Regions from separate parts of the Saccharothrix violaceirubra genome, predicted to be linked through region 1. Evidence: riboswitches for the same ligand, from Rfam matches in the RefSeq annotation. Region 1 holds a riboswitch; each other region holds the start of a gene.
The links. A riboswitch is a leader RNA that binds a small molecule or an ion and turns the genes downstream of it on or off. The one in region 1 is predicted to bind glycine.
Positions count from the first base shown of each region.

Region 2: linked by a shared signal. The riboswitch ahead of gcvT (glycine cleavage system aminomethyltransferase GcvT) and the one ahead of gcvP (aminomethyl-transferring glycine dehydrogenase) in region 1 are both predicted to bind glycine.
Region 3: linked by a shared signal. The riboswitch ahead of gcvH (glycine cleavage system protein GcvH) and the one ahead of gcvP (aminomethyl-transferring glycine dehydrogenase) in region 1 are both predicted to bind glycine.

Region 1 covers NZ_JACHJS010000001.1:1,789,728-1,795,183, reverse strand. The annotation lists gene gcvP (aminomethyl-transferring glycine dehydrogenase) at 1-2,765, opposite strand, end outside; glycine riboswitch at 2,921-3,019, opposite strand; gene F4559_RS08990 (MerR family transcriptional regulator) at 3,174-3,740, opposite strand; gene F4559_RS08985 (bifunctional nuclease family protein) at 4,265-4,738, opposite strand; gene ftsR (transcriptional regulator FtsR) at 4,884-5,456, opposite strand, start outside.
Region 2 covers NZ_JACHJS010000001.1:1,542,655-1,548,110, forward strand. The annotation lists gene F4559_RS07750 (CaiB/BaiF CoA transferase family protein) at 192-1,298, shown strand; gene F4559_RS07755 (hypothetical protein) at 1,730-1,891, shown strand; gene F4559_RS07760 (helix-turn-helix transcriptional regulator) at 2,084-2,569, shown strand; gene F4559_RS07765 (hypothetical protein) at 2,800-3,183, shown strand; gene F4559_RS07770 (DUF3817 domain-containing protein) at 3,188-3,490, shown strand; glycine riboswitch at 3,548-3,636, shown strand; glycine riboswitch at 3,638-3,725, shown strand; gene gcvT (glycine cleavage system aminomethyltransferase GcvT) at 3,752-4,924, shown strand; gene glyA (serine hydroxymethyltransferase) at 4,940-5,456, shown strand, end outside.
Region 3 covers NZ_JACHJS010000001.1:633,492-638,947, forward strand. The annotation lists gene F4559_RS03120 (hypothetical protein) at 1-101, opposite strand, end outside; gene F4559_RS03125 (hypothetical protein) at 107-289, opposite strand; gene ald (alanine dehydrogenase) at 619-1,725, opposite strand; glycine riboswitch at 1,926-2,018, shown strand; gene gcvH (glycine cleavage system protein GcvH) at 2,139-2,519, shown strand; gene F4559_RS03140 (L-serine ammonia-lyase) at 2,526-3,884, shown strand; gene F4559_RS03145 (hypothetical protein) at 3,927-4,667, opposite strand; gene F4559_RS03150 (glutathione peroxidase) at 4,768-5,253, opposite strand; gene F4559_RS03155 (ABC1 kinase family protein) at 5,263-5,456, opposite strand, start outside.

The sequences.
Region 1 (5,456 bases):
TCACGGCTGTACGGGTGCGCCCACTCCCCCGTCGTCACCGACGCCGCCGTGTGCGGGGCGTTGCGCAGCGGGTTGTCGTCCACCGGCCACTCGCCGGCGCCCACGCGGTCGATCTCGTGCCGGATCGCGATCATGGCGTCGATGAACCGGTCGATCTCCGCCAGGTCCTCGCTTTCCGTGGGCTCCACCATCAGGGTGCCCGCGACCGGGAACGACATGGTGGGCGCGTGGAGACCGTAATCGGCCAGGCGCTTGGCCACGTCGTCCACGGTCACGCCGGTCGCCTTCGTCAACGGGCGCAGGTCGAGGATGCACTCGTGCGCCACGAAACCGCCCTCGCCGGTGTAGAGCACCGGGAAGTGCTCGTCGAGGCGGCGGGCCACGTAGTTCGCCGCCGCCACGGCCGTCAGCGTCGCCCGGCGCAGGCCGTCGGCGCCCATCATCCGCACGTACGCCCACGAGATCGGCAGGATCGACGCCGAACCCCACGGCGCACCGCTGATCGGGCCGACACCGGTGACCGGACCGGCGGCCGGCTGCAACGGGTGGTTGGGCAGGAACGGTGCCAGGTGCGACCGCACACCGATCGGGCCGACGCCCGGACCGCCGCCGCCGTGCGGGATGCAGAACGTCTTGTGCAGGTTCAGGTGCGACACGTCCGACCCGAACTTGCCGTACTGCGCCAAGCCGATCAACGCGTTGAGGTTCGCACCGTCCACGTACACCTGGCCGCCCGCGTCGTGCACCAGGCCGCACACCTCGCGCACGGTGTCCTCGTACACGCCGTGCGTCGACGGGTAGGTGATCATGATCGCGGCGAGGTCGGCGCGGTGTTCGTCGACGGTCGCGCGCAGGTGGTCCAGGTCGATGTTGCCGCGCTCGTCACACTTCACGACCACCACGCGCATGCCGGCCATGACCGCCGACGCGGCGTTCGTGCCGTGCGCCGACGACGGGATCAGGCACACGTCGCGCTCGGCCTGCCCCTGGTCGCGGTGGTAGGCGCGGATCGCCAGCAGGCCGGCGAACTCGCCCTGGCTGCCCGCGTTGGGCTGCAACGACACCGCGTCGTACCCGGTGACCTCGGCCAGCCACGTCTCCAGGTCCGTGATCAACGCCAGCAGGCCCTCGGCGTCCTCGGCGGGCGCGAACGGGTGCAGGTCGGCGAACTCGGGCCAGGTGATCGGTTCCATCTCGGCCGTGGCGTTGAGCTTCATGGTGCACGAGCCGAGCGGGATCATGCTGCGGTCCAGCGCGACGTCCTTGTCGGACAACGCCCGCAGGTAGCGCAGCAGCGCGGTCTCGGAGCGGTGCGCGTGGAACACCGGGTGGGTCAGGAAGTCCGTGGTGCGGCGCAGGTCGGCGGGGATGCCGTCGGCGGTGTCCGCGTCCAGACCGTCCACATCGGACACGGTCACGCCGAACGCCGCCCACACCGCCGCCAGGTGCGCCCGGGTCGTGGTCTCGTCGCACGCGATCTGCACGACGTCGTCGTCCACACGCCACAGGTTCACGCCGCGCTCGCGGGCCGCCGCGACCACCTCGGCCGCGCGGCCCTCGACCCGCACGCGCACGGTGTCGAAGAACTCGCCGTGCACGACGTCGACGCCGTTCTCGCACAGCCCGGCGGCGAGCACGGTGGCCATCCGGTGCGCGCGGGTCGCGATCGTCCGCAGCCCGTCGGGGCCGTGGTAGACCGCGTACATCGACGCGATCACCGCGAGCAGCACCTGGGCGGTGCAGATGTTGCTGGTGGCCTTCTCCCGGCGGATGTGCTGCTCACGGGTCTGCAACGCGAGCCGGTACGCGAGCGAGCCGTCCGCGTCGACCGACACGCCGACCAGGCGGCCGGGCAACTGGCGCTCCAGGCCCTGGCGCACGGCCATGTACCCGGCGTGCGGCCCGCCGAAGCCCATGGGCACGCCGAACCGCTGCGTGGTGCCGACGACGACGTCCGCACCGATCTCGCCGGGCGGGCGCAGCAGCGTCAACGCGAGCAGGTCGGCGGCCACGACCGCCTGCGCGTCGGCCTGGTGGATCTCGGCGATCAGCCGCTCGTGGTCGCGGACCACACCGGACGTGCCGGGGTAGCCCAGCAGCACGCCGAAGAAGTCGCCGCCCAGGCCCAGGCCCTCGATGCCCTGCGACAGGTCGGCGACGACGATCTCGATGCCCAGCGGCTCGGCGCGGGTCTCGATCACGGCCAGCGTCTGCGGCAGCGTGTCGACGTCCACGACGAACTTGTCCGACTTCGACCGGCCGGCGCGGCGCACCAGCGTCATGGCCTCGGCGGCGGCGGTCGACTCGTCGAGCATGGACGCGTTGGCCACGGGCAGGCCGGTCAGGTCGCCGACGGCGGTCTGGAAGTTGAGCAGCGCCTCCAGCCGGCCCTGCGAGATCTCCGGCTGGTAGGGCGTGTAGGCGGTGTACCAGGCCGGGTTCTCCAGCACGTTGCGGCGGATCACCGGCGGCGTGATCGTGCCGTGGTAGCCCAGGCCGATCATCTGCGTCAGGGTGCGGTTGCGCGCGGCCAGGGCCCGCAGCTCGGCGAGCGCCTCGGTCTCGGTGGCGGGCGCGGGCAGGTCCAGGACGAGGTCGCGCTCCCGGATCGACTCGGGCACGGCGCGCTGGGCCAGTTCCTCCAGCGAGCCGACGCCGACGACGTCGAGGATGCGGGCGAGTTCGGCCGGACGCGGACCGACGTGCCGGTCGGCGAAGGGCGTGCCGTGCTCCAGCCCGGCAAGGGGAATGCGGTCCTGCGTCATGGGGTCGCCTTTCGCTGAGGGCTACGGACACACTTCTGCCGTTGCCCTCCCCCTCTGTCTTCGCCCCGAGCCGGGGCGCCTGAGAGCTTCACCCCTGTCCCCAGGGGCTTGCACCGTCGGCGGGGCCGGTCGCCCGACCCGCTTTCCAGAGGCGTCTCACCCGCGCGGTTCTTTGTGCCTGAGAGGTTCCGGGGAGGATTTGCTCCTTCGGCGCCGGACCCGTTGCCGGTTCCGGGCTCTCCCGCGCGGGGTCGAGCGACTACCGGAGGATCGTAACCTGGCAGGACACCGCCGTTCACGCCGGCGCGACGTGGATCTCAGCAGGTGACCGGCAGGGCCGGACCACCCGTGCGGGACCGGTGGCAGGGCGTCACGACGTCCGGTCGACCGGTGCGCGCGGTGTCGTCGTCAGCCGGTCGCGCGGGTACGCCGGCGGCGGGACAGTTCGTCGTCCGAGGGTTGGTCGACCACCACGCCGTCGGCGCGCTCGGCCGGGAACTCGTGGATGGAGCCGCTGATCTCCCGCATGGCGCCGCTGACCGCGATGCCGAAGACGCCCTGGCCGCCCTGGAGCAGGTCGACCACCTCTTCCGGCGACGTGCACTCGTAGACGGTCGTGCCGTCGCTGAACAACGTGATCCTGGCCAGGTCCTGCACCCCGCGTTGGCGCAGGTGGTCGACGGCGACCCGGATGTTCTGCAGCGACACCCCGGTGTCGAGGAGTCTCTTGACGACCTTGAGGACCAGCAGGTCCTTGAACGAGTAGAGCCGTTGGCTGCCCGACCCGTGCGCACTCCTTATGGTCGGGTTGACCAGGCCGGTGCGCGCCCAGTAGTCGAGCTGGCGATAGGTGATGCCCGCGATCTGGCACGCGGCCGGCCCGCGGTAGCCGACCAGCTCGTCCGGCAGCGAGGAGTCGGGGAACAGCTCGCCCTGTTCGCCGGTTCCGGCCCGGATAGCCGCTTCCTCGACCACGCCTGCCTCCCCTCGGTCCGGCCTGACCGGCCGGTGACCTCGCGGAGCCGCCACCGAACTGCGTCGAGTAGCGCCTCCACCCGCGTTTGACGGTAAGACGGGGTGGGGGGCAGGTCAACGCGACGCGCGGAGCGGGTTTGACTCAAGCTGAGGTAGAGGTTGAGACCGCCGTTGGATGTAACCCATTTGGGTGACGTTTAGTGATCGTTTAGCGAACATCTCCGGCGATTCTGTAATCCATAAGAGTGACACCGGGGGGTGCCACGCGGGGTTGATCCACAACACACCGCAACCGCGTGCGAGGGCAGTTCCACCCAACAGCCGAACCGCCCTCGCACGCGTGGACAGCACCACGCGCCGCGGCACCTACGCGAGTCATGCACTCCGACACCGCGAGTTATGCGTTCGGGCACCTTGAGTTGTGCGTTCGGGCACTCCGGATCGACGTCCGGACAGCACGAAACCGGCATTCGGGAATACCGGAATGCCGTCGGCGTGCGAAAACCGGCGGAAACCCGGCCGGATCAGGTGTCGGCGCCGCGGAAGTCCTCGGGCGAGATCGAGTCCAGGAACTCCCGGAACTTCTCGACCTCGTCCTCCTGCTCGTCGGGGATGATCAGACCGGCTTCGGCGAGCACGCTTTCCTCGGCGTGGATCGGCACGCCGATCCGCAGCGCCAACGCCACCGAGTCCGAGGGACGGGCCGACACGCGCACGTCACCGTCGAACACCAACTCGGCGAAGTACGTGCCTTCCTGGAGATCCGTGATCCGGACCTGCTCCAACTGCCGGCCGAGCGCTCCGATCACGTCCTTGAGCAGGTCGTGCGTCAACGGCCTGGCCGGACGGACGCCCTGCTGTTCCAAGGCGATCGCGGTCGCCTCGACCGACCCGATCCAGATGGGCAGGTAGCGCTCGCCCTCGGTTTCGCGCAGCAGCAGGATCGGCTGGTTGGCGGGCAGCTCCACCCGCACACCCACGACGCGCATCTCGCTCATCGGGTATCGCCTCCCTCAGCGCGCTGAAAATATGGCGTCCCCGCTGTACCAACGAGGATTCCCCACGTACCCCTCCGACGCTACCCGCCAAGCGGGGCCAGTGCGCAACCGCCCGGCACGTCGGATCACGATGCGGACACCCGTTTCACCTGGGGGAAACCCGCCCGATGCCGGCCTCGCGCAACCCCGCCTTGACCAGCAGTGCGTGCAGCGTCACAGCGAGCGCCGACAATTCGCGCACCGCCTCGTCGGCCCGCGCCCGCGCCTGCGGATCGCGCTGCCGGTACAGCGGGGCGACCACCTGCTCGACCAACGCCACCTCGCGGTCGGCGGCCGTGCGGAACGCGCGCAGGTGACGTGCCTCGACGCCGAACTCGGCCATGGCCCGCACGGTCGCCGCGATCCGGACAGCCTCGCCGTCGTAGGAACCGCCCGGCCCCGGGCGGATCAGCCCGGAGCGCTCCAGCTCGGCCAGGACCCCGGGCGACACGCGGGCCAGCAGTTCCTCGCGGGTCACGTGGGTCGGGTCGACGGCTCGCAGGGCGCGTTGCGGCACGCCCTGGTCCGCCGCGTCGAGCTGTTCCTTGATCACCTTCAAGGGGAGGTAACGGTCCCGCTGGGCCGCCAGGACGTACCGCAGACGTTCGACGTCGGCCGTACTGAACTGGCGGTACCCCGAGGCCGTTCGTGCCGGGCGGACCAGACCTTCGGACTCCAG
Region 2 (5,456 bases), 250 kb from region 1:
ACGTGTGCCGGCTCGCGTCACGTGGTTCGCGTCGCGTCCGGACACGAGCGCTGTGGCCGCTCGCGGCGGCCGGCACGGTGTCGGTCATGGGAGAGTCTTCGAACCTGTGCGCGGGGACGTGCGGCGGAACATGTTCCGTCCATGCACCGGGCACGTCGTCGGGTACGTCGTCGCGTGGGCCGCTCGCGGGTGTGCGCGTCGTCGAGTTCGCGGGACTGGCACCGGTCCCGTTCGGCGCGATGGTGCTCGCCGACCTCGGCGCCTCGGTGATCCGCGTCGACCGGATCGGCGTGCCGCCGCCGATGCCCGGCGACCCGCTGGGGCGCGGCCGGCGCTCGATCGCGGTGGACCTGCGCCGGCCGGAGGGCGTCGAGATCGCGCTGCGGCTCATCGCCGACGCCGACGTCCTGGTCGAGGGGTACCGGCCCGGTGTCGCCGAGCGGCTCGGCGTCGGCCCGGCGCACTGCCTGGCCCGCAACACCCGCCTGGTGTACGGCCGGCTGACCGGGTGGGGACGGACCGGCCCGCTCGCCGACCGGGCCGGGCACGACATCGACTACATCGCGGTGGCGGGTGCGCTCGACCCGATCGGCCGGACCGGCGGTCCGCCTGTCGTGCCCCTCAACCTGCTCGGCGACTTCGCGGGCGGTGGTCTGCTGCTCGCGGTCGGCGTGCTCGCCGCGCTCTACGAACGGGAGCGGTCGGGACGCGGCCAGGTCGTCGACGCCGCCATGGTCGACGGCGCGGCCCTGCTGACGACGTTCCTGCACGGCCTGGGCGCGGCCGGCCTGTGGCACGGCACCCGCGGTACCAACCTGCTCGACGGCGGCGCGCCGTTCTACGACGTGTACCCGACGGCCGACGGCCGCCACGTGGCGATCGGCGCGGTCGAGGACAAGTTCTACGCGGAGTTGCTGGACCTGCTCGGCCTGACCGGCACCGTCCCCGACCGCGCCGACCCCGCGCACTGGCCCGACCTGCGGGCCGCGATCGCCGCGGCGATCGCCCGCCGGACCCGCGACGAGTGGGCGGCGCTGGCCGAGGGCACCGACGCGTGCCTCGCGCCCGTGCTCACCCCGGCCGAGGCGACCGCGCACCCGCACAACGTCGCACGCGGCACGTTCACCGAGGTAGGGGGTGTGATCCAGCCCGCACCGGCACCCCGCTTCGACCGCACGCCGACGGCCGCACCGGTCCCGGCGCCCGCACCGGGGCGGGACACGGTCGACATCCTGGTCGGTTCCGGGTGGTCGTCCGAGGCGATCCCGGCGTTGTTCGCGGCCGGTGTCGTGGCGTGAGTCGGACGGTCCGCCGCAAGCCCTCGATTGGTTCCGAAAAAGGTCGCGGAAAATTACCGACCGTGTCGTACGAAATCATCTCGGCCACGATCGGCCCGGTCACGGTCCGTGCGTGATCGCGCGCATGCGGGTGAAGGGCGGCGGGGAGTCTGACGATGTGGCGGAACCTCGGTCCGTACGTGGGGGAGAGGGGGCGGAGAAGCCCGCAACCGGTTCATCGGCGGTCCCGCCGGTGGCCTTGATCGTCTGTTCGGGTGATAGTGGAGGCGGTGCGGCGTGGCCGCGTGCCCGATTCCGCGACCGGTCGTGGGATGGGGCCGTTCCGGGTTCGCCAAGCGGGTGAACGCGGGAGGATGGCGCGTGACGCACCGGGCCGGCGGGCACCCGACGGCCCGGTCACCAGGCACAGGTCGACGGACGGAGAGCGAGCAGTGAACATCAAGAAGGTGCTGACGCTGGCGGCGGTGGCGCTGGTGTTGTTCTTCCTGATCACCCAGCCCGACCAGTCCGCGCAGACGGTCAAGGGCATCCTCGGCTGGCTGCGCACGGGCGCCGAGTCGATCATCACCTTCGTGCGCAGCCTCTTCGCCTGAGGGTGCGGCACGGGACCGCACCCGTGCCGTGACGGATCGTGACATGCGGACCCTCACGTTGCACCGTATGGGTGGAATGAGGGCTATAACGCCCTGGTAACAGGGTTTTTGCCTATCCAGGGTCTAGCGGTTGTCGGTACCCGCTAATACGGTGCGCTGCATTGGCTGATCTTCGACCGACGAGGAGGCAGAATGGTCGAGGACTCCGGAGTCGACGAGCTGCTGCGGCAATGGGCGGCCGAGCGTTCGGACGACGCCGAACTGCGCGAGGTGAACCGGATCAAGGACGCGTGGCTCGCCGAGGCCCCGCAGTCCCCGGGGATCCCCGTGCAGCGGGCGACCGGTGGTGCGCGCGGCGTGATGCGGGTCGAGTCCGCGGACCCGGCTTACGTCGTCGCGATGCGGAAGCGGGCGCCGGAGGTGCCCGAGGGTCTGCTGGCCGCGGCCGCGAGCTACTGGCAGCTGGTCGGGGACCTCGCCGAGGCCGAGGCGTGGTGGGACGCGGGCATCAGCCCGCTGGACCAGCGCGCGCTCGACTACCGGGCGGCCGGGCTCACGCCCGCCGACCTCGGTCGGCGCCTCGGTCCGATGACGGTGCTCCAGCACCTGCGTCGGGGTAGTGCGGCGGCCTGGTGCGTGGCCAGGTTGCAGAGGCAACGCCGGGACGGCGTCGCCTGACGGATCGCGTGTCGGGCACGGACTCGGCCGCGGAGTCCGCGAACGCCCAAGGGGGAACGGGCTCCCTGCCGCGCTCGGGAGCCCAAGCCCCGTAGAAGGTCGACATTCCCGCGGTGTCCGGGTCGGAGCCATGCCTCCCGTGTGGCGTCGAAACCGATCCGTGCCGCAACCCCTGGAAGTGGACGAGCCGCGCCGACGGGCGCGGTAGTCCGAGCAAGTACCCTGAGGTCATGACCGGCCTCATCACCCCCAAACGGCTGATGATCGCGGCCGTCTGCGTGCTCTCCCTGGTGGTGTGCTGCGGTCTGGCCTACTGGCAGTGGGAGCGCTTCTCCGAGGCCGGTGGCACGTTCCAGAACCTCGGCTACGTCTTCCAATGGCCGCTCTTCGGCCTGTTCCCCCTGTTCATGGTGTGGCGCATCCGCCGCCTCGACGCCCGTCGTACCGACCGGGACGTCCCGGAGCCGGTGGTCGCCGACGTCCGGCCTGCGGTTACGGTGGACCCCGTCAGGACGTCCGCGCACGACGACGAGGACGACGAGCACGCGGCGTACAACCGCTTCCTCGCCGAACTGAACGCGCGGGACCAAGCGGTGAGCGAAGGCGGTCGGTAGGGCGATGAGCGGTGCGTTGAGCCGGTTCCGGGTGATGGCCTACGTGGTCGGCGTCGGCCTGCTCGGGCTCGTGTTCGCCATGCTGGTGAAGTACCTCGGCGACAACCCCGGCATGATGGCCGTCGTCGGACCCGTCCACGGCTTCCTCTACGCCGTCTACCTGGTGGCCGCCGTCGACCTCGCGCTCAAGGGCCGCTGGTCGCTCAAGGGCACGGCCCTGGTGCTGGTGGCCGGCACGATCCCGTTCGTGTCCTTCTACGCCGAACGCAAAGTCGTCGACAGCGTCCGTGCCGGCAAGTCCCTGTAGTTGACCGGTGTGCCGCCCCGCGCCTAGCGTCTGGGCAAGTCAACTGAACACGGCCGTCGATGTCGCGCGGGAGAGTCCCCGACCAGGGGCGCCGAAGGAGCAACTCCTCCCCGGAATCTCTCAGGCACAGCTACCGCCCGACGAAGGCAACTCTGGAAAGCAGGCGCCCGGCGCCTCGCCCACGGTGCAAGTCGCGCCCGCGCGACGAAGCTCTCAGGCTCATGACAGAGGGGGAGGCTCACTCAGGACGAGGAGTCTCCGATGGACCGTGTCATCCTTCGTACCGGCAAGCCGACCGACCCGGTCGGCGCCACTGCCGTGCCCGCCACCAGGGAGGACCCCGTGGACAGCCGTCGGACGCCGCTGCACGCCGAACACGAGGCGCTCGGCGCCCACTTCACCGATTTCGCGGGATGGCGCATGCCGTTGCGCTACGACAGCGAGTTGGCCGAGCACCACGCCGTGCGTACGACCGCGGGCCTGTTCGACCTGACCCACATGGGTGAGATCACGCTCACCGGTCCGCAGGCGGGCGCCGCGCTCGACCACGCGCTCGTCGGCCACTCGTCCGCGATCGGCGTCGGTCGGGCCCGCTACACCATGATCTGCCGGGCCGACGGCGGCGTGCTCGACGACCTGATCGTCTACCGGCTCGGCGACCTGGAGTACCTGGTCGTCGCGAACGCGTCCAACGTCGCCGTCGTGCACGAGGCGCTGGTGGAGCGGGCGAAGGGCTTCGACGTCGAGGTCGCGGACCGGTCGACGGACTACGCGCTGCTGGCCGTGCAGGGTCCGGCGTCGGTGCGCGTCCTGGCCGGGCTGACGGACACGGACCTGGACACGGTCAAGTACTACGCGTCGTACCCGTCGACCGTCGCGGGCAGATCCGTGCTGCTGGCCCGCACCGGCTACACCGGCGAGGACGGCTTCGAGCTGTTCGTCGCGCCGGACGACGCGCCGCACGTGTGGCGTGCGCTGCTGGAGGCGGGCAAGGCCCACGACCTCAAGCCCGCGGGCCTCGGTTGCCGCGACACATTGCGGCTGGAGGCCGGGATGCCGTTGTACGGCAACGAGCTGGGCACCGGGCGCACCCCGTTCCACGCCAACCTCGGCCGCGTCGTCAAGCTGGACAAGCCCGGCGACTTCGTGGGCCGGGAAGCACTCGCCGACGTCGAGGCCGACACCACCCTGGTCGGCCTCAAGACCGCGTCACGTCGCGCGCCCCGGCACGGTTACCCCGTGGTGGACGCGTCCGGCGCGGTGGTCGGCGAGGTGACCAGCGGGGCGTTGTCGCCGACGCTGGGCTACTCGATCGCGATGGCCTACGTCGCCAAGGAGCACGCGACGCCGGGCACCGGACTGGCGGTGGACGTCCGCGGCCGTCGGGAACCGGTCGAGGTCGTCGCTCTGCCGTTCTACAAGCGCAACTCTTAGGGAGATCCCAGACCGATGTCCGAGCACTTCAACACCTCCCTCGCGGAGTTCGACCCCGAGGTGGCGCAGGCGGTGGCCGCCGAGCTGGGGCGGCAGCGGTCCACCCTGGAGATGATCGCTTCGGAGAACTTCACCCCCGTGTCGGTGCTCCAGGCCCAGGGCTCGGTGCTGACCAACAAGTACGCCGAGGGCTACCCGGGCCGTCGCTACTACGGCGGCTGCGAGCACGTCGACGTGGTCGAGCGGCTGGCGATCGCGCGCGTCAAGGAGCTGTTCGGCGCCGGGTTCGCCAACGTGCAGCCGCACTCGGGCGCGCAGGCCAACGCGGCGGCGATGTTCGCGCTGCTCAAGCCGGGCGACACGATCCTGGGTCTGAGCCTGGCGCACGGTGGCCACCTCACCCACGGCATGAAGATCAACTTTTCCGGCAAGCTCTACAACGTGGTGCCCTACCACGTCGGCGACTCGGATGGCGTGGTCGACATGGCCGAGGTCGAGGCGCTGGCGCTGGAGCACCGGCCGAAGCTGATCG
Region 3 (5,456 bases), 1.2 Mb from region 1:
GTGCGGGCCAGCGGCACCAGCGACTCGGCCTCGTCGTGCGCCACGGCCTGGTCGAGCTGGGCCAGTCGGCGCAGGACGGCGTCGCGCAGGGTCTCGTCCACGCCTTTCACATCCGCCTCGCGGCCTGGCCGAGCAGCGCCCGGAGCCTTCGGGTCTGCGTGACGGACATCACGGCGGACTCGCCGGGTGGTGCGACCAGCAGCACCCGGTCGTCCGCGACGAGGACGGTCATCGACCGGTCGCGCCCGAACGGGTCGTGACAGTCGATCCAACCGTGCGGTTGTGCCATGAGTGCTCCGATCCGAGGTGGTCAGGGGCTCACGCGGGGCGACCGGTCCGCCGCGCTGCGTAGCCGTCGGGTCCTGTGTCCCACCATCGGCCGGATGGACGTCGTGACTTACCCGTTACCCGCTGAATTCACTCGTTTGCTTGAGTCCGATACCGAAGCGCCGGTGAAGAAACCCGCACGGCACTGGGCACCGCACCCCCGGCGACGCTAGGATGGGCTGCGCGGCCCGCTCCCAGTGACCCCCAGGCTGGTTGAGCGGGTCGCCTCTTTTTGCCCGGAAACGCCGAAGGGCGCCCACCGGTCGGGTGGACGCCCTGGTGCGGCGGCGATCACGCTTCGTAAGCGGTGAACTCCAGGTCGTGCGCCTGCGCGACGGGCTCGTTGGTGAGCAGCCCCTCGTGCGCGTTCAGGCCGAGCGCGAGCGAGCGGTCCGCCCGCAGCGCGGTCTGCCAGCCCTTGTCCGCCAACGCCACCGCGTAGGGCAGCGTCACGTTGGTCAGCGCGTACGTCGACGTGCGCGGCACGGCGCCGGGCATGTTGGCCACGCAGTAGAAGACCGAGTCGTGCACGGCGTAGGTCGGGTCGGCGTGCGTGGTCGGCCGGGAGTCGGCGAAGCAGCCGCCCTGGTCGATCGCGATGTCGACGAGCACGGTGCCCGGCTTGAGCTGCGACACCAGCTCGTTGCTCACGAGCTTGGGCGCCTTGGCGCCGGGGACCAGCACGGCGCCGATGACCAGGTCGGCGTCGCGCACGGCCTGCTCGATCGAGTACGAGTTGGACGTGACGGTGCGCAGCCGGCCCTGGAAGAGCGCGTCGATGTGGCGCAGCCGGTCGACGTTGGTGTCCAGGATCTCGACGTCGGCGCCGAGGCCGACGGCGATGGTCGCGGCGTTGAGGCCCGCGACGCCGCCGCCGATGACGACCACGCGCGCCGGGTGCACGCCGGGCACGCCGCCGGGCAGCACGCCGCGCCCGCCGGACGGCTTCATCAGGGCGAACGCGCCGACCTGGGGCGCGAGCCGGCCCGCGACCTCGGACATCGGGGCGAGCAGCGGCAGCGCGCCGTTGGGCGTCTGCACGGTCTCGTAGGCGACGGCCGTGGTGCCGGAGTCGATCAGCGCCTTGGTCAGCGGCAGGTCGGCGGCGAGGTGCAGGTACGTGAACAGCACCTGGCCCTTGCGCAGCCGCGGGTACTCGACCGCGATCGGCTCCTTGACCTTGAGCACGAGGTCGCCCTCGGCCCAGACGTCGTCGGCGGACGCCAGGACCTTGGCACCGGCGGCGACGTACTCCTCGTCGGTGATCGCCGAACCGAGGCCGGCGCCGGCCTCGACGAACACCTCGTGACCGCGGTTGGTCAGCTCGTGCGTGCCCGCGGGGGTCAGCGCGACGCGGTACTCGTGGTTCTTGATCTCGCGGGGTACAGAGATCCGCACGGTGGGCTCCTTCGGCGACAGTCGGTACGCCAAAGGTCGGATACCCGGCTCGAACTGTCATCGTGCCGCGAGCACGAACGCCGGCCCTCCGGTTTGTGGCGATCGGACAACGGCCGACGTCCGTTGACACTTGTCGTGACGGGCACCTAGCGTGGCGACACCCAACTGAATACCGGCCGCGATGCCGTCATGCAGGCATCAGAACCCGCGCGGGAGAGTCCTCGGCACGCGCCGGGGCGCCGAAGGAGCAAGCACCCCGCACACTCTCAGGCAGCGAGAACCGCTCGGGCGAGGCGACTCTGGAAAGCGTGCGACACGCGCGCACCCACGGTGCAAGCCGCGACGAAGCGGTGAAGCTCTCAGGTCCCAGGACAGAGCAGGGGACCCGACCTCGGACACCTTGGAGCGCTGCCGTGACCTACCCGGAACATCTGCTTTACACCGAAGAACACGAGTGGGTCGACTGGAAGCCGGGTACCCGGGATCCCGTGTCGGTAGGCATCACGTCGTACGCCGCGTCCTCGCTCGGCGACATCGTGTTCGTCCAGCTCCCGGACCCGGGCACCGTCGTGAAGGCGGGCGAGGTGTGCGGCGAGCTGGAGTCCACCAAGTCGGTGAGCGACCTGTTCGCGCCGGTCGCCGGTCGGGTCGTCGAGGTGAACACGGCCGTGGTCGACGACCCCGCGCGGATCAACAACGACCCGTACGGCGAGGGTTGGCTGTTCAAGGTCGAGGTCACCGCTGCCGAGGGCCTGCTGACCGCCGCGAAGTACGCGGATTTCACCCGGGAATGACCCGCCGTGGCGATCAGCGTCTTCGACCTGTTCTCCGTGGGCATCGGGCCGTCGAGTTCGCACACGGTCGGCCCGATGCGGGCCGCGGCCCTGTTCGCGGCGCGGCTGCCGCTGGACCGGGTCGACCGGGTCCACGTCGAGTTGTTCGGCTCGCTCGGTGCCACCGGGCACGGCCACGGCAGCCCGAAGGCGGTGCTGCTCGGCCTTGAGGGGCACCGGCCCGAGGAGATCGACCCCACGGCGGCCGACGACCGCGTGGCGGTGATCAGGGAGTCCAAGCGGCTGTCGCTCGGCGGTCGGCGCGAGATCGCGTTCGCCGAGGACACCGATCTGGTCATGCACCGCCGCAAGTCCCTGCCGCTGCACCCCAACGGGATGCGGTTCGCCGCGTACGGCTGCGGCGAGGTCGTCGACGAGGCCGTGTACTACTCGGTCGGCGGCGGGTTCGTGGTCGACGAGACCGCGTCCGGCACGGACCGGATCAAGGCGGACGCCACGCGCCTGCCGCACCCGTTCCGAAGCGGCGACGAGCTGCTGGCCCGCACCCGCGAGACCGGGGCGCCGATCAGCGAGCTGATGCTGGCCAACGAGCGGGTGTGGCGGCCCGAGGCGGAGATCCGCTCGTCGCTGCTGCACATCTGGCAGGTGATGCAGGACTGCGTCGAACGCGGTTGCACGCGGACCGGTGTGCTGCCGGGCGGGCTGAAGGTCCGCCGACGTGCGGCCGAGCTGCGCGACCGGCTGGCCTCCGAGCACTTCGCCACCGACCCGTTGCGGGTGACCGACTGGGTCACGCTGTTCGCGCTCGCGGTCAACGAGGAGAACGCGGCCGGCGGGCGGGTGGTCACGGCACCGACCAACGGCGCGGCCGGCATCGTGCCGGCGGTGCTGCACTACTACGCCCGGTTCGTGCCGGGCGCGTCGGACGACGGCGTGGTGCGGTTCCTGCTCACGGCGGGCGCGATCGGGGTGCTGTTCAAGGAGAACGCGTCGATCTCGGGTGCCGAGGTCGGGTGCCAGGGCGAGGTCGGTTCGGCGTGCTCGATGGCGGCCGGCGGATTGGCCGAGGTGTTGGGCGGTACTCCCGAACAGGTGGAGAACGCCGCCGAGATCGCGATGGAGCACAATCTCGGCCTCACCTGCGACCCGATCGGCGGTCTGGTGCAGATCCCGTGCATCGAGCGCAACGCGTTGGCGGCGATCAAGGCGATCACGGCCGCGCGGATGGCGTTGCGCGGCGACGGATCGCACTTCGTGTCCCTGGACAAGGTCATCAAGACCATGCGGGAAACCGGTCGGGACATGAAGGTCAAATACAAGGAGACGGCCCGCGGCGGACTCGCCGTGAACGTCATCGAGTGCTGAAGTCCGGGCGCCGACCCGATCGGGTCGGCGCCCGGACCCGCGTCACACCTGGCCGGAGAAGACCGCTTTGTCGGCGTTGAAGCCGGGCTGGAGCGTGATCTCCAGCTTTCCGGTCTGCGGGCTGACCGAGTAGGCCACGTCGTAGGTGAACGAGCTGCCCGGTGCGACGGACTGCGTCTCGACGCCGCCGCCGCAGCCGCCGTCGGGGGAGTCCTGGATCAGGTCGGCCTTGCGGTTGTCGAACTTGCCGTCGCCGCCGACGCGGGTCAGCACGGCCGCGTCGAACGGCCGGTCGGTGCCGTTGGTGACCGTGATGGTGACCTTGACCGCGCGGTTGATCTTGCGCGGCACGGCGAACGTGCCGGTCGTGCACACGGTCGGCGTGGCGATCTCGGCGACCAGGCCGTCCTTCCACTTGAACCGCTGGTTCCAGGTCAGCCCGTCGGGCGCGGCCGACGGGCTCGCGGTCGCGCCGCCGCCGACCGTGGCCACGTCGGTCGAGCCGGTGCGCACGACGACCGTGGACGCGATCGCGAGCACGCTGAGCACCACGCCGACCGTCGCGAGCAGCTTGCGTCCGCCGAACAGCGCGATGACACCGAGCACCACGCCGACGCCCGCGACGATCGCGGTGATCCGGTTGATGCCGAGCACCGGCGAGCACGCCAGTCCGACGACGCCCAGGGCGATCGACGGCCACGCGAGCACGCCGAACCAGACCGTCCCGACCGGGTCCTCCGACGCGGGTCTGCGCGGTGCCTCGGGCGATCGGACATCGGACATGCCGGACTCCTCGTGCTCGGTGTACGCGATAGTTCGCGCCTCGCGAAATGTTCGTTACCGAAGAAGCCGGGCGAATATACTCGATCGGGTGATAACGATGTTACGGCAATGCCGACTCGATCGCCTTGATCACCTCGGGCGCTTCCGGGTCGGTGCGGGGTCGAAAGCGCCCGACAATTTCGCCGTCGGGCGAAACGAGGAACTTCTCGAAGTTCCACTGCACGTCGCCCGCTGTGCCCTCCTCGTCCGCGTGCGTAGTCAATTCGGCGTACAGCGGATGCCGCCCCGGGCCGTTCACCTCGATTTTCTCGAATAGCGGGAACGAGACGCCGTACGTCGTGGAACAGAACTCGGCGATCTGTCCGGCGGTACCGGGCTCCTGTCCGGCGAACTGGTTGCACGGGAAACCGACGACCGAGAAGCCCCGTTCGCCGTACTCGCGCTGGAGCCGTTCGAGCCCGGAGTACTGCGGGGTGAGGCCGCACCGTGACGCGACGTTCACCACCAGCAACGCCTTGCCGCGCAGCGAGCCCAGGCTCGAAGGTTCGCCGGACAGGGTGGCCACCGGGATGTCGTGGATGCTCATGCGCCCAGGCTATTGAGTGCGCGGCCGGAAGACGGTCAGGACCACGCGCATGCCCAGCAGCATGCTGATCACCAGCAGGTTGTAGCCGAACACCTGGAACAGCGTGAGGTCCGGACCCACGCGCGGACCGCCGGTCGTGTTGAGCAGCAACGCGGCCATCAGCCCGGCCGTCGCGCCCAGGACCGTGAGCATCACCTGGTGCA